DNA from 3 places in the Microbacterium sp. NPDC003461 genome. Region 2 is predicted to be linked to each of the others. Evidence: predicted binding sites of a transcription regulator. Region 2 holds the regulator's gene; each other region holds the start of a gene.
What was found. The regulator LexA, encoded in region 2, represses DNA repair genes until DNA is damaged. The targets are predictions, from matches to a motif close to TCGAACANNTGTTCGA.
Positions count from the first base shown of each region.

Region 1: the regulator LexA is predicted to act here: its motif matches at 1,831-1,846, upstream of ACWDR7_RS02275 (DUF222 domain-containing protein).
Region 3: the regulator LexA is predicted to act here: its motif matches at 2,711-2,726, upstream of ACWDR7_RS10735 (intein-containing Rv2578c family radical SAM protein).

Region 1 is NZ_JBSFPT010000003.1:10,032-14,307, reverse strand. It holds gene rpsA (30S ribosomal protein S1) at 1-1,104, shown strand, start outside; gene ACWDR7_RS02280 (cupin domain-containing protein) at 1,299-1,592, opposite strand; gene ACWDR7_RS02275 (DUF222 domain-containing protein) at 1,879-3,363, shown strand; gene ACWDR7_RS02270 (esterase/lipase family protein) at 3,393-4,085, opposite strand; gene ACWDR7_RS02265 (helix-turn-helix domain-containing protein) at 4,155-4,276, opposite strand, start outside.
Region 2 is NZ_JBSFPT010000021.1:40,315-44,590, forward strand. It holds gene ACWDR7_RS09635 (alpha/beta hydrolase family protein) at 1-1,347, opposite strand, end outside; gene lexA (transcriptional repressor LexA) at 1,402-2,097, opposite strand; gene ACWDR7_RS09645 (LysM peptidoglycan-binding domain-containing protein) at 2,337-2,699, shown strand; gene ACWDR7_RS09650 (histidinol-phosphate transaminase) at 2,790-3,902, shown strand; gene hisB (imidazoleglycerol-phosphate dehydratase HisB) at 3,938-4,276, shown strand, end outside.
Region 3 is NZ_JBSFPT010000028.1:12,908-17,183, reverse strand. It holds gene ACWDR7_RS10745 (transglutaminase family protein) at 1-388, shown strand, start outside; tRNA gene ACWDR7_RS10740 (tRNA-Ser) at 418-502, shown strand; gene ACWDR7_RS10735 (intein-containing Rv2578c family radical SAM protein) at 624-2,702, opposite strand; gene ACWDR7_RS10730 (hypothetical protein) at 2,811-3,119, opposite strand; gene ACWDR7_RS10725 (hypothetical protein) at 3,413-3,721, shown strand; gene ACWDR7_RS10720 (hypothetical protein) at 3,756-4,244, opposite strand.

The sequences.
Region 1 (4,276 bases), on a different contig from region 2:
ATCAAGGAGAACGACGGCGTCGTCACCGGCACCGTCATCGAGGTCGTCAAGGGCGGCCTCATCGTCGACATCGGCCTGCGCGGCTTCCTGCCGGCCTCGCTCATCGAGCTGCGCCGCGTCCGCGACCTCACGCCGTACCTCGGCCAGGAGATCGAGGCGAAGATCCTCGAGCTCGACAAGAACCGCAACAACGTCGTGCTCTCGCGCCGCGCGCTCCTCGAGGAGACGCAGTCGGCCACGCGCACGCAGTTCCTGAACAACCTGCACAAGGGCCAGGTCCGCAAGGGCGTCGTCTCGTCGATCGTCAACTTCGGTGCGTTCGTCGACCTCGGCGGCGTGGACGGCCTCGTCCACGTCTCGGAGCTGTCGTGGAAGCACATCGAGCACGCCAGCGAGGTCGTCGAGGTGGGCCAGGAGGTCACCGTCGAGATCCTCGAGGTCGACCTCGACCGCGAGCGCGTCTCGCTGTCGCTCAAGGCGACGCAGGAGGACCCGTGGCAGGTCTTCGCCCGCACCCACGCGATCGGCCAGATCACGCCGGGCAAGGTCACCAAGCTCGTTCCGTTCGGTGCGTTCGTTCGCGTCGCCGACGGCATCGAGGGCCTCGTGCACATCTCGGAGCTGTCGAACAAGCACGTCGAGCTCGCTGAGCAGGTCGTCTCGGTCGGCGAGGAGGTCTTCGTCCGCGTCATCGACATCGACCTCGACCGCCGCCGCATCTCGCTCTCGCTCAAGCAGGCCAACGAGATGGTCGACCCCAACGGCACCGAGTTCGACCCGGCGCTGTACGGCATGACCACCGAGTACGACGAGAACGGCGAGTACAAGTACCCCGAGGGCTTCGACCCCGAGACCAACCAGTGGCTGGAGGGCTTCGACGAGGCCCGCCAGAAGTGGGAGGACGAGTACGCCGCCGCGCAGGCTCGCTGGGAGCAGCACAAGGCGCTCGTCGCCAAGGCGCTCGAGGCCGAGGCCGCCGCGGGCGACGACTTCGGTGGCGCCGCCGCCGCTGGCCAGAGCTTCAGCTCTGAGTCGGCCGGTGCCGGCACGCTCGCCGACGACGAGGCCCTCGCCGCTCTGCGCGAGAAGCTCGCCGGCGCGTAAGCAGCCGCTCTAGTTCAAGAGGCCGGATCCCTTCGGGGGTCCGGCCTTTTGGCGTATATGGGCGGATCGTGGCGGGGTGCGGATCGTGGGGTGAGGATCGCGGGGTGCGGACCGCGGGTCGTTGATCGCGAGTCCGGATCGGGCATGGCGGGCCGCGGGTGGCGGGGGAGTCCCGGGCGGGAGTCGTGCGACCCCTACGACGATCGCTCGCGGAACGCGTCGGTCTGCCGGTCGAGCGGCACCGTGCGCTCGACGACGACATCGCCCGTGTGCGCGGTGGTGACCGTCTCGATGAGGACGATCTCGACCTCCTCGTCGGCGACGGGATTGTGCCGGACCCCGCGGGGGACGACGAAGAACTCGCCAGGGCCGAAGCGGGCCTCCTCATCGCCCTCCAGCTGGATGCGCAGATGTCCCGACACGACGAGGAACATCTCGTCCTCGTCCTCGTGCGCGTGCCACACGAACTCGCCGAGCAGCTCGGCCACCTTGATCTACTGATCGTTGACGCGGCCGATGACCCGCGGGGTCCAGTGCTCGGTGACGTGCTCGAGCTCCGCCCTGATCGACGTGGTGCTGAGGGGGTGCATGGCGTGCTCCTCGGGTCGGGTCCGGTGGGCGAGTGGCTCGTCGCGGGTGCCACACTACCGGCGAGTTGGTGCGGTCGTCGGGCGCGTGGCTCGCGCCAGATCGGCCTGGCGAGTGGGTCGTCGAGTTATCCACATCTCGAAGAGATGTTCGATGGTTGTCGGTGGTGGCTGGGAGAATTGATGCATGGAAAGAGACACGGTCTTCTGGGAGCCCACCGCGGCGGAGCGCGCCGAGGCGGGCCGGATCGTGTCGCGCCTGCAGGTGGTGCGGGCGGAGCGGGCGCGGTTGGAGGCCGAGGAGGCGCGCCTGCTCGGCCGGGCGTTGGACATCGCGGTCGGGCAGGTGGAGCGGGCGGGTGCCCCGCCGGAGTGGGACATGCCGGTGCGGTCGATGGCGGCGGAGGTCGCCGCGGCGCTGCGGGAGGGGCCGCGGACGGTGGAGAACCGGATGGTGGATGCGGGCCTGCTGGTGCGGGACTTCCCGGCGACGCTGGCGCAGGTGGAGGAGGGCCGCCTGCCCGGCCGTCACGCCGCGGTGATCGTGGCCGAGGGCACACGGATCGGGGATCCCGCGGATCGGCGGGAGTACGAGGCCCGGGCGCTGGGGGTGGCGGAGGAGGCGACGGTGGCGGGCCTCAAGCCGATGTGCCGGGCGATCGCCGACGCGTTCCTGGAGGAGTCCCTCGCGCAACGCCACGAGGCGGCCCGGGCCCGCCGGGGTGTGCGGGTGACGGCGCTGGAGGACGGGATGGCCGAGCTGCGCCTGACCGCACCGGTGCCGCTGGTGCAGGGAATCCACGACCGGCTGACCACGATGGCGCGGACGGTGATCGCCGAGCGCGACGCCTTCGGGCGGGCTGCCGACACGGACGCGGGGACGGGGGAGGGTGCCGGTGCGGCGGCTGGGCCCGACAAGCGCCGCATCGATGAGTTGCGCGCCGACCTGGCGTGTGACCTGCTGCTCGCCGGCGCACCCACCGGGCACATCGTCGAGGACGGGACCGGGCAGGACGTGCTCGCGCAGGTGCGTGGCGTGATCCACGTCACCATCCCCGCCCACGTCCTCACCGACGGCCGCATCCACGCCCACGCGGTTCCCGGCATGACTGCCGGCAACTCCATGCGCGAGCACCGGCACGAGCGGCGCGGGAGTTCCGGGTTGCACCGCGGCGCCCGGCGCCCGAGCGGCGTCCCCACGGCGGGCGGGGAGCCGATCGATCCGGCCACGGCCCGCCGGCTCGCGGCCGAGGTCACCGCGTGGGAGCGGCTGTTCCTCGACCCGAACACCGGGGCGCTGCTGACCGTCGATCACTACACGCCCACTGCGGCGCAGCGGCGGTTCCTCCGGGCCCGCGACGAGCACTGCCGCTTCCCCGGATGCCGGCAGACCGCCCGACGGTGCGACGCCGACCACATCCACCCGCACTCTCGGGGTGGGCCCACCGACGTGACCAACCTCGAGAGCCTGTGCAAGCGGCATCACATGCTGAAACACCACTCGCCCTGGCAGGTGCGACATCTCGGCGGGGGAGAGCTCGAATGGACCAGCCCCCTCGGCCACCATTACACCGGCCGACCGACATCGGGCGTGCGGTTCACCGAGACCACCGTCGCCGCTGACGACCGCTTTGCCGGAAGCGACGCGGAGCCCGAATCCGCCTCGCTCTGATGCGCGGTGTGCGCGCGATGCGGCCCGCCTCAGCCGGCCGCGGGCTCGGCCATCGCGGCAACCTCGGCGATCACGCGCGGGTGCGCCAGGATCCGGAAGTGCCCGCCCGTCTCGAGCATCACGTTGTGCGCCCCCGGAAGCTCGCTGCCGCCCGGGATGTGCGGGTCGAAGCGGCCGTACAGCGAGACGATCCTCGCGTTGACCGTCGTCTCGCGCGCGAGGGCGAGGATCGTCGCATTGCGCGGCGAGAAGCTGCGCAGGGTGGGCGAGACCATCAGGCGGGCGTACCGCGATCCGCCGAACGGCGTGGCCACCGCGATCATGCCGCGCACGCGCGCGGCCGCCGGCGTCAGCGCCATCACATGCTTGCCGATCAGACCGCCCTTGCTGTGCGCGACGAGCACGACGTCGTGCAGGTCGTGCGCCTCCAGGTACTCCGCCACGAGCTGCGCGCCCGTCGCGACCGGCCGCCGATTGTGCCGCAGCGGATCGACGACATGGACCGGATGCCCCCGCTCATGCAGCGCGACGATGAGCGGCTGCAGGAACGTCCACGTCTCGTACACCCCGGGGATCACGAGCACCGGCGCGAGCCCTCCCGCGCGGAACCGCCGTGGATCGGTGCGGTTCGCGAACGCGCGGGCCTGCCAGACGGCGGCGTATGCGTAGTCGCGGACCCACCACCCGGCCGCGCGCAGGGCGGGCACGGGTGCGATCGGCATGGTGGCCATCCTCTCCGCTGCGCGCCGAGCGCGCGACCTCTTGACACCTCGGCGGAGGACCAGGCCCGGTCAGGAGGCGAGCGACTCCGGCTCCGACGCGCGCATCTCGGCCCAGATCTGGTCGAGCGAGATGTCGAGCGCGTCGGCGATCGCGGCGATCGTCGGGAAGGCCGGCGTGGCCACGCGGCCCG
Region 2 (4,276 bases):
CGCCATGACGATCGAGAGCGTGCCCGAGACGTGGGTGGTGGGACCGCCGTGCACCAGCACGAGGTAGGGCGGCAGCTCGCCCTCGGGTGCGTCGAACTCGGGGCTCGTCGGCGGGTAGTCGAACGCGTGCACGGGACCGTTCGGACCGGGGCAGGTGATGGCGCGCGAGACCGGCAGCCAGGCGGGGTCGAGGTCGCCGACGGGCACGCCGCCCCGCACCGGCTCGATCGTGTGCGCGTCGACGTCGAGCAGCCACAGGCCGCCCGGCACGCGCGCGCCGGCGCCGGTCAGCAGCACGCGCTGGCCCCGCACGTCGCGCACGAGCACGCCGCCCGTGAGGGGCGTGTCGAGGGCGTCCTCGGCGCCGCACGTGGGATCGATCACGACGAGCTGATCCGATCCGTTCGTCTGCACCGCGAGGATCCGGCCGTCGGTCGTGGTCGCGTACCAGCGCGCGCCGAGGTTCCACAGGGGCCCGCCCGTGTCGGCGTCGACCGTCATGATCGGCTCGGGCCCGACCGCCGACAGGCCGTCGACGCGCGCCCAGTGCAGGTTCCAGCGCGCATCCTGCCCCGGGTGCGGGATGTCGGCGAGGAACATCAGCTCGTCGTCGCCCGTCCACTCGGGCTGCAGCGCCGAGACGGTGCCCGCCGCGGTGCGCCCGCCGGCGATCACCACGTGCTCGGTCACGCGGCCGCGCTCGTCGAGGCGGCCGACGCGCAGCTCGGCGGCGTCCCACGGCATGTCGGGATGGTCCCACGCGATCCACGCGATCCGATCGCCGCGCGGGGCCGGATAGGCGAGGAAGTCGCTGCCCGCCACGACGCTCGCGACGGCGGCCGCGTCGTGCGCGGCCGACCCGTCGAGGGGGATGCGCACGATGTCGCGCGCGGGCACCGGGGCGCCGGTGCGCGTCTCGCGCACGGCCCACAGCGCGCCCTCGGCGAGGGTGAGGTCGCCGAAGCACATGCCGCCGTCCGCCGGGGTGAGCGGCTCGGGATCCGTGCCCGGCGCGAACCTGTAGACGCGCTGGTCGGCGTGCTCGACGAAGTAGGCGACGCCGTCGTCGCCGGCGGTCCACGCACCGCCGCCGTACTCGTGCACGCGGGAGCGCACGCTCCAGGGGGCGGGCAGCAGCACCTCGGGCTCGCGGCCGGCCTCGCCGCGCATCAGGGCCGTGCGGCCGCGCTCGGCCGGCAGGCCCTCGCTCCACCAGACCTCGTCGCCCACGAAGCGCGCGCCGTCCACGCGCAGCGATCCGCCGGCCACGTCGGCCGCGGTGATCGGCGATCGCCACGTGCCGTAGGGCGCGATCGTGCGGGCGGGGGCGGTCGCTTCGGAGGCCATGCCACCCACCGTAGGCGAGACGGCGGCGGGCCGCAGGGCGCCCGCCGGTGCGGATCAGACGGCGCGCAGCACGGCGACGACCTTGCCCAGCACGGTCGCCTCGTCGCCGAGGATCGGCTCGAACGCCGAGTTGCGCGGCAGCAGCCACGTGTGGCCGTCGCGCTGGCGGAAGGCCTTCACGGTGGCTTCGCCGTCGAGCATCGCCGCGACGATGTCGCCGTTCTCGGCGTTGTTCTGCGCGCGCACGACCACCCAGTCGCCGTGGCAGATCGCGGCGTCGATCATCGAGTCGCCGTTGACCTTGAGCATGAACAGCTCGCCCTTGCCCACGAGCTGGCGGGGCAGGGGGAAGATCTCCTCGACCTGCTGCTCCGCCGTGATCGGCACGCCCGCGGCGATGTTCCCGACGAGCGGCACCATCGCCGCGTCGCCGACGGCGGGCGCCGTGTCGGCCGGGTTCTCGCCCGACAGACCGGGCAGGTCGATGAGCACCTCCATGGCGCGCGTCTTGCCGGGGTCGCGGCGCAGGTAGCCGCTGAGCTCGAGCTGGCCGAGCTGGTGCGTCACGCTCGAGAGCGACTTCAGCCCGACGGCGTCGCCGATCTCGCGCATGCTCGGCGGGTAGCCGTGGCGCTGGATCGAGCGCTGGATGACCTCGAGGATGGCCATCTGCTTCTCGCTGAGGTTCCGGCGACGCCGCGTGCGGGGCTTGTCGTCGGTGCCGGCGATGTCGGCCGCGGCGTCGCTCATCTGTGCTCCTCGTTCGGATGTCGGAGGTCCGTGATTACGTGACCCTCGACCTCGAAGGTAGCCGATTCGTCGGGGTCTTCGGGAGATTTGTTCGAGCGTGTCCCGGCGGATCCGATGTCGGATGTCGGAGATAGCGTTGACATGTTCGAACCGTCGAACGTATATTCGGTACAGAGCTTCGCATCCGGCCTCCCGGCCGAGCGTCGGATGCGAAGCCGCCCAGACAGAAGGAGCACGACATGAGCACCGCCATCCTCACGGCAGCGGCAGCCCCCTCCGCGCCCCGCACCCGGCTGCGCCTCACGGTGCGCGGCCGCCGCGTGCTGGCGGCGCTGGCGGCCGCCCCGGTCGTCGCGGGTCTCGCGGCGGCCGTGCTCGGCGGCGGCGCGGCCCTGGCATCGGGCGAGGCGGGCGCCGACGCCTCGGCGTTCCACCTCGTCACGGTCACCGCGGGCGATTCGCTGTGGAGCATCGCGCAGGACGTGGCGCCCGGTCACGACCCGCGCGACGTGGTGTACGAGCTGAAGCGGCTCAACAACCTCGCCGGCGGGCTCGTGAGCCCCGGCCAGCAGATCGCGGTTCCCGCGGGCTACGCCGACTGAGCGGGGGCCGGGGCGGCATCGTCGTCCTCGCGATGACGGGCACGGCGATCGTCCGGCATCGAGGGGCCGCTCGGATCTAACATGGAGGGCGTGACCTCCGACCCGGCGAATACCTCGATCGCTCCCGCGATCACCCTCGACGACCTGCCGCTCCGCGCCGACCTGCGCGGGCAGACGCCCTACGGGGCGCCGCAGATGGCGGTTCCGGTCGCGCTGAACGTCAACGAGAACACGCATCCGGTGCCCGACGATGTCGCCGACGACATCGCCGACGCCGTCTCGCGCGCCCTGCGCGACGTGAACCGCTACCCCGACCGCGAGTTCACCCAGCTGCGCGAGGGATTCGCCGACTACCTCGGCCACGGACTCGTGCCCGAGCAGCTCTGGGCGGCCAACGGCTCGAACGAGGTGCTCCAGCAGGCGCTGCAGGCCTTCGGCGGGCCGGGGCGCTCGGCCTTCGGCTTCGCACCCACCTACTCGATGTATGGGCTGCTGGCCCGCGGCGTCGGCTCCGACTGGGTGACGGGCGAGCGCGGCCCGCGCTTCGAGATCGATCCCGAGGACGCGGCCCGTCAGGTCGCCGACGCGCGGCCCGACGTCGTCTTCCTCTGCGCGCCCAACAACCCCACGGGCACGCCGCTGTCGCTCGACGTCGTCGAGGCGGTCTACGACGCCACCGACGGGATCGTCATCGTCGACGAGGCGTACCGCGAGTTCGCGCCGCGCGAGGAGCCGTCGGCCCTGAGCCTGCTGGAGGGGCGCCCGCGCCTGGCCGTCTCGCGCACCATGAGCAAGGCGTTCGCCTTCGCCGGCGCGCGCGTCGGCTACCTCGCCGCCGATCCCGCCTTCATCGACGCGCTGCGTCTCGTCCGGCTGCCCTACCACCTGTCCGCCCTCACGCAGGCGGCGGCCTCCGCGGCCCTGCGCCACGCCGACACGATGCTGCGCACGGTCGACGAGATCGTCGAGCAGCGCGACCGCATGTCGGCCACGCTCGAGGCGCTCGGCTACACCGTCTACCCGTCGTGGGCGAACTTCGTCCTGTTCGGCGGGGTGACCGATCCCTCGCGCACCTGGTCGGCGCTGCGCGACCGCGGCATCCTCGTGCGCGACATCGGCATCCCCGGCCACCTGCGCGTCACGGCGGGCACGGAGGACGAGACGACGGCGTTCCTCGAGGCGCTCGCGGAGATCGGCAACTGAGCCGGGATCCCGCCCCGCGCAATAGACTCGAGGGTATGACCGCAGCCCGCACCGCCCGCCGCAGCCGCTCGACGAGCGAGTCGTCCGTCGAGCTCGAACTGGACCTCGACGGCACCGGCGCGAGCAGCATCGACACGAGCGTGCCGTTCTTCGACCACATGCTCACGGCGTTCGCGAAGCACTCGCTGACCGACCTCACGGTGAAGGCGAGCGGCGACACGCACATCGACGCGCACCACACCGCCGAGGACGTCGCGATCGTGCTGGGGCAGGCGATCCGCGAGGCGCTCGGCGACAAGTCGGGCATCTCGCGCTACGGCGACGCGCTCGTGCCGCTCGACGAGGCGCTCGCGCAGGCCGTCGTCGACATCTCC
Region 3 (4,276 bases), on a different contig from region 2:
CGCGGTGCTGCGCGGGCGCCGGCTGCGCGCCGCCGCGCGGGGCGACGCGCCCGCCGCCTGGCGCGAGCTCGCCGACACCCTCGTCGACGCCGGCGAGGAGGTGCACGCGCACGACAGCCCGCGCGCCCTGGCCGCGCGGGTGGCCGCCGCCCCCGGGCTCTCGACCGAGGTGCTCGATCCCCTCGTCGACGGCATCGAGGCCGCCAGCTACGGCCCGCCGGGGGTGCGCGCCACGCGCGACCTGGCGGTGCCGCTGCGCATCATCCGTCGCGCGATCCTCCCCACCCCGCTCGCCCGCGCGGCCGCCCTCGTCGCGCCCCGGTCGCTGCTGAGCCCGCCCCGGCTGCTCGAGCTGGTGGGGTTCGGCCGCGCAGGCCGGGCCGGGTAGGATGTTCCGAGGCCCTTTCGGGGGCCGCTGGAGGATTCGCCTAGTGGCCTATGGCGCACGCTTGGAAAGCGTGTTGGGTGCAAGCCCTCAGGGGTTCGAATCCCCTATCCTCCGCGAACGAGATACGGGTGCGTCCGCCAGGACGCACCCGTATCTCGTTCATTGGGCAGAGCGATTCGAGGAGGAGCGCGGCGTCAGCCGCGCGACGGGGTCCCCTATCCTCCGCTGAACGGCTTCAGAACAGCGTCGGCGCGGTCTCGGCGGGCAGGCCCAGCGACGTGGCGGGCGCCGCGACCATGCGCGCCCCGCGCCAGGCGTCCGGCGCGTCGTCGTCCTCGCGGGCGTCGAGTCCGTGGCGCCGGATGAGCGGGCGCACGCGGCGCGCGAGCCACGTGCGGTACTCCTTCGACGCGTACGACGACCCGCCGTACAGGCGCCGGTACACGGGGACGAGCCTCGGATGCTCCCGCGCGAGCCATTGGAAGAACCACTCGCGCGCTCCCGGGCGCAGGTGCAGGGCCCCGAACACCACCCGATGCGCACCGGAAGCGGCGATCTGCGCCAGCGCATCGTCGAGGTGCTCGACGGAGTCGGTGAGCCAGGGCAGGATCGGCATCACGAACACGGTGACGCGGAAGCCGAGGTCCGCCGCCGCGCGCACGGTGGCGAGCCGCGCCGCCGCCGTCGGTGTGCCCGGTTCGACGGCCTTCTGCAGCTCGTCGTCGAAGATCGCGATCGACATCGCCAGGTCGACGGGCACCTGCTCGGCGGCCCGCGCGAGCAGCGGCAGGTCGCGCCGCAGCAGCGTGCCCTTCGTGAGGATCGACAGGGGCGTGCCGCTCTCGGCGAGCGCGGCGATGATCCCCGGCATGAGCGCGTAGCGGCCCTCGGCGCGCTGATACGGATCGGTGTTCGTGCCGAGCGCCACGAGCTCGCGCTTCCACGACCGGCGCGACACCTCGGCCGACAGCGCCTCGGCCGCGTTCACCTTCACGACGACCTGGCTGTCGAAGTCGGCCCCGGCATCCAGCTCGAGGTACGTGTGCGTGCGGCGGGCGAAGCAGTTGTGGCTGATGACGCCGTTCGCGATGAAGTCGCCGGTCCCCGTGGTGATGTCGACCATCTCCATCTCCACGCCGCGGTCCTCGACCGCCACGATTCGGAGGTCCGCCACGGTCTTCACCGCATCGCCTGCAATCGCCAGCTTGCGGGTGATCGCCGGCCGGGTCGCCTCGAAGAATCTCCGACGCGCCGGCAGGCCCCCCACCACACGGATGACGCTGACGCCGTTCGCCGCCACCGGCTCCCTCACCGATCGGATGCCGAGCGCGTCGCAGGCGGCGACGATGGCCGAGAGGATGCCCTCGTCCTTGTTGCTGATGCGCAGGATCCCGCCGGAGCAGCTTCCCTCCGCATCGAAGATCCCCGAGAGGAATCCCGCGTGCCAGTCATGATCGGGACCCTCGGGCATCTGGATGAGGCCCTCGAGCGCGGCGACGTCCGCGCGCTTTCCCGTGTGAAGAGCGAGCATCGGACGTGCGGAGGCCGAGGTGAACGGACGCGTCCGCGTCTCGATCCCCTCGGCAGCGAGGAACTCCCTCGTTCGGTCGAGCGCCTCGGTGTCGGCCAGCGCGAGGCGGAAAGCATGCTGCTCCGTCGTGCGATGCGGGTATCGGTACCGCCCGTGGAAGATCATCCCATCGCCACGGATCATCCCCGTCAGATACCCCCGCCGGAACGCCGCCGACGTCCAGCGACCCTCCGCTGTCGCCGCACCGCCGAGGCCGAAGCCCTGCAGTGCGTTGCGGATCGTGAGGTGAGGACGCCGCTCGCCGCCGCTCGTCGCGCCGATGACGTGCTTCCATCCGCGATCGGTGAGGAAGCGGTGATCACCGCTGGCGATGAGCTCCGTGCCATCGGCGAGCACAATTCGGTACGCGCGCTTCCGGCTCGCCCACTTGGCGTGGACTTCCGTCTTCACGTACCGCCGATAGGCGCCGTCGACGCGCGTTCCGACGATCTCGTCGCCGACGCGCAGTTCGCGGATGGCTCGCTGGCGGCCGTCGGCCATCAGCACGAGGGTGTCCGGGTGCACGCAGTAGAGACAGGCATGTGAGCAGCCCCGATAGGGGTTCACGGTCCACGAGAACGGCATCGGGCTCTGCGCGGGCACGCGGTTGAGGGCCGACTTCGCGGCGACCTCGTGGAACGTGATGCCCGCGAACTCCGGCGTGCGCACGGAGCGGACGAGGCCCTGCAGGCCGATGAGCGCCGGATCCGCAGATCCGTTCACCTGCTGCCCGCTCCACCTCATGCACCCAGTCGAACATCCGTACTACCGGATGTCAAGCAGGCATCGTGCGCACAGACCGGCGGCCCGGGACGCGCTCCGTCGAGCACCCCGGGCCGCCGCCCCCGCCTGTCACCCCGCGAGCGCTGCCGGTCGCGGTGCGAAATGCGGGATGGGGATCGGACGCGTCGCGCCGGGCGGCGTCACCGCGGAGAGCACCTCCGCCGCGCGCTCCAGCACGTCCCCCATCGTCGTGAACCGCTCGACGCCCCGATGCGTCGAGACCCACACCACCTCGTAGCCGTCAGCCCGTCGCTCCACGTACGCCACGACGCTCGTCGCGTCGCACGAATCGACGCTGCGGTCGCAGAGGCGCCAGGCATCCTCGCCGAGCGGAACGAGATCCAGCTGATGAACCGTATCCATGTCGACCTCCGACATCACTGTCGCCCGGCCGCGCCGGCGGTTCCAGGGGGTTGACACCCTCCCGACCGCCGGATACTCGCGCGCCGGGCGCGGGGCGTCGCCCCGCGGCGATGTCAAGCCCCGTGTGCCGCCCGGGATACCGGGCGATCATGAGACGGTCGCCGAAGCTGGCGGCACCTCGGCGCGAGCGCGAGTCCGCCGAGGGGACGAGAGGAGTGCCCGCATGTCGAACGGAACGGTTCCGCCCGTCGCCCCGCTGGACGATCCCCTGTTGCAGGCGATGATGGACGAATTCGAGGAGGACGAGCATGCCGATGGCTGGTGAGGGCGCGGACGACGAGCTCGACGAGGAGCGCGGCCCGGGCGGCCACGGCACGCAGGACGCGCCCCTCGAGGACACGCACGACACGAACGACGACGAGCGGATCGGCGGCATCGTCGCCCAGACGCGAGCCGACATGCTGATCGACACGCTGCACGGCGACGTGCGCAGCACGCTCGAGCGCCGCCTGTCGGACGCCGGCATCGAGGTCGATCCGCAGACCATGGACGACCTCGTCGCCCGGGTGGAGTCCGACGACGTGGACGTCACCGATCCCGGAGTCGAGCAGAACTGACCCGGATCAGCGGGTCCGGATCAGCGGGCGCCGATCAGGCGTCGCAGTTCTGGCAGACGCCGCTCATGGGCAGCACCATGAAGCACGTCGGGCACACCTTCGGCGGCTCCTCGGGTGCCGAGGCGGCACGCGGCGACGCGGCGCGCGGCGCTCGCGCCGGCTTCGCGGCCGGCGCCGGGGCGGCGACCGGGTGCGTCACGCCCCACGCACCGTGGAAGCGGCGGCTGGGCCAGCGCTCGACGTCGTCGCCGAGGCGGCGCACGATCTCCTGCTCGGTGCGGAAGCCGTTGGTGTAGCCGGGGTGCACCTCGAGCGCGGGCGAGCCGCCGCGCCGCTCGATGCGGAAGTGGGTCGAGTAGCCGACGAAGCCGGCGGCGTCGATGCCGTCGACGATGCGCCGGATCAGTTCACGGTTCGCGGCGGGCGTGCCGTGCCTCTGGAACGCCTCCTCGAGCGAGGCGTAGCGCGTCGCGCGGCCCTCCTTCTTGCGGGTGGAGTCGGCCGGTTCGGGAGATCGCGTCACCCCTCCAGCGTAGCGACGGGGCCTGGGCGGCG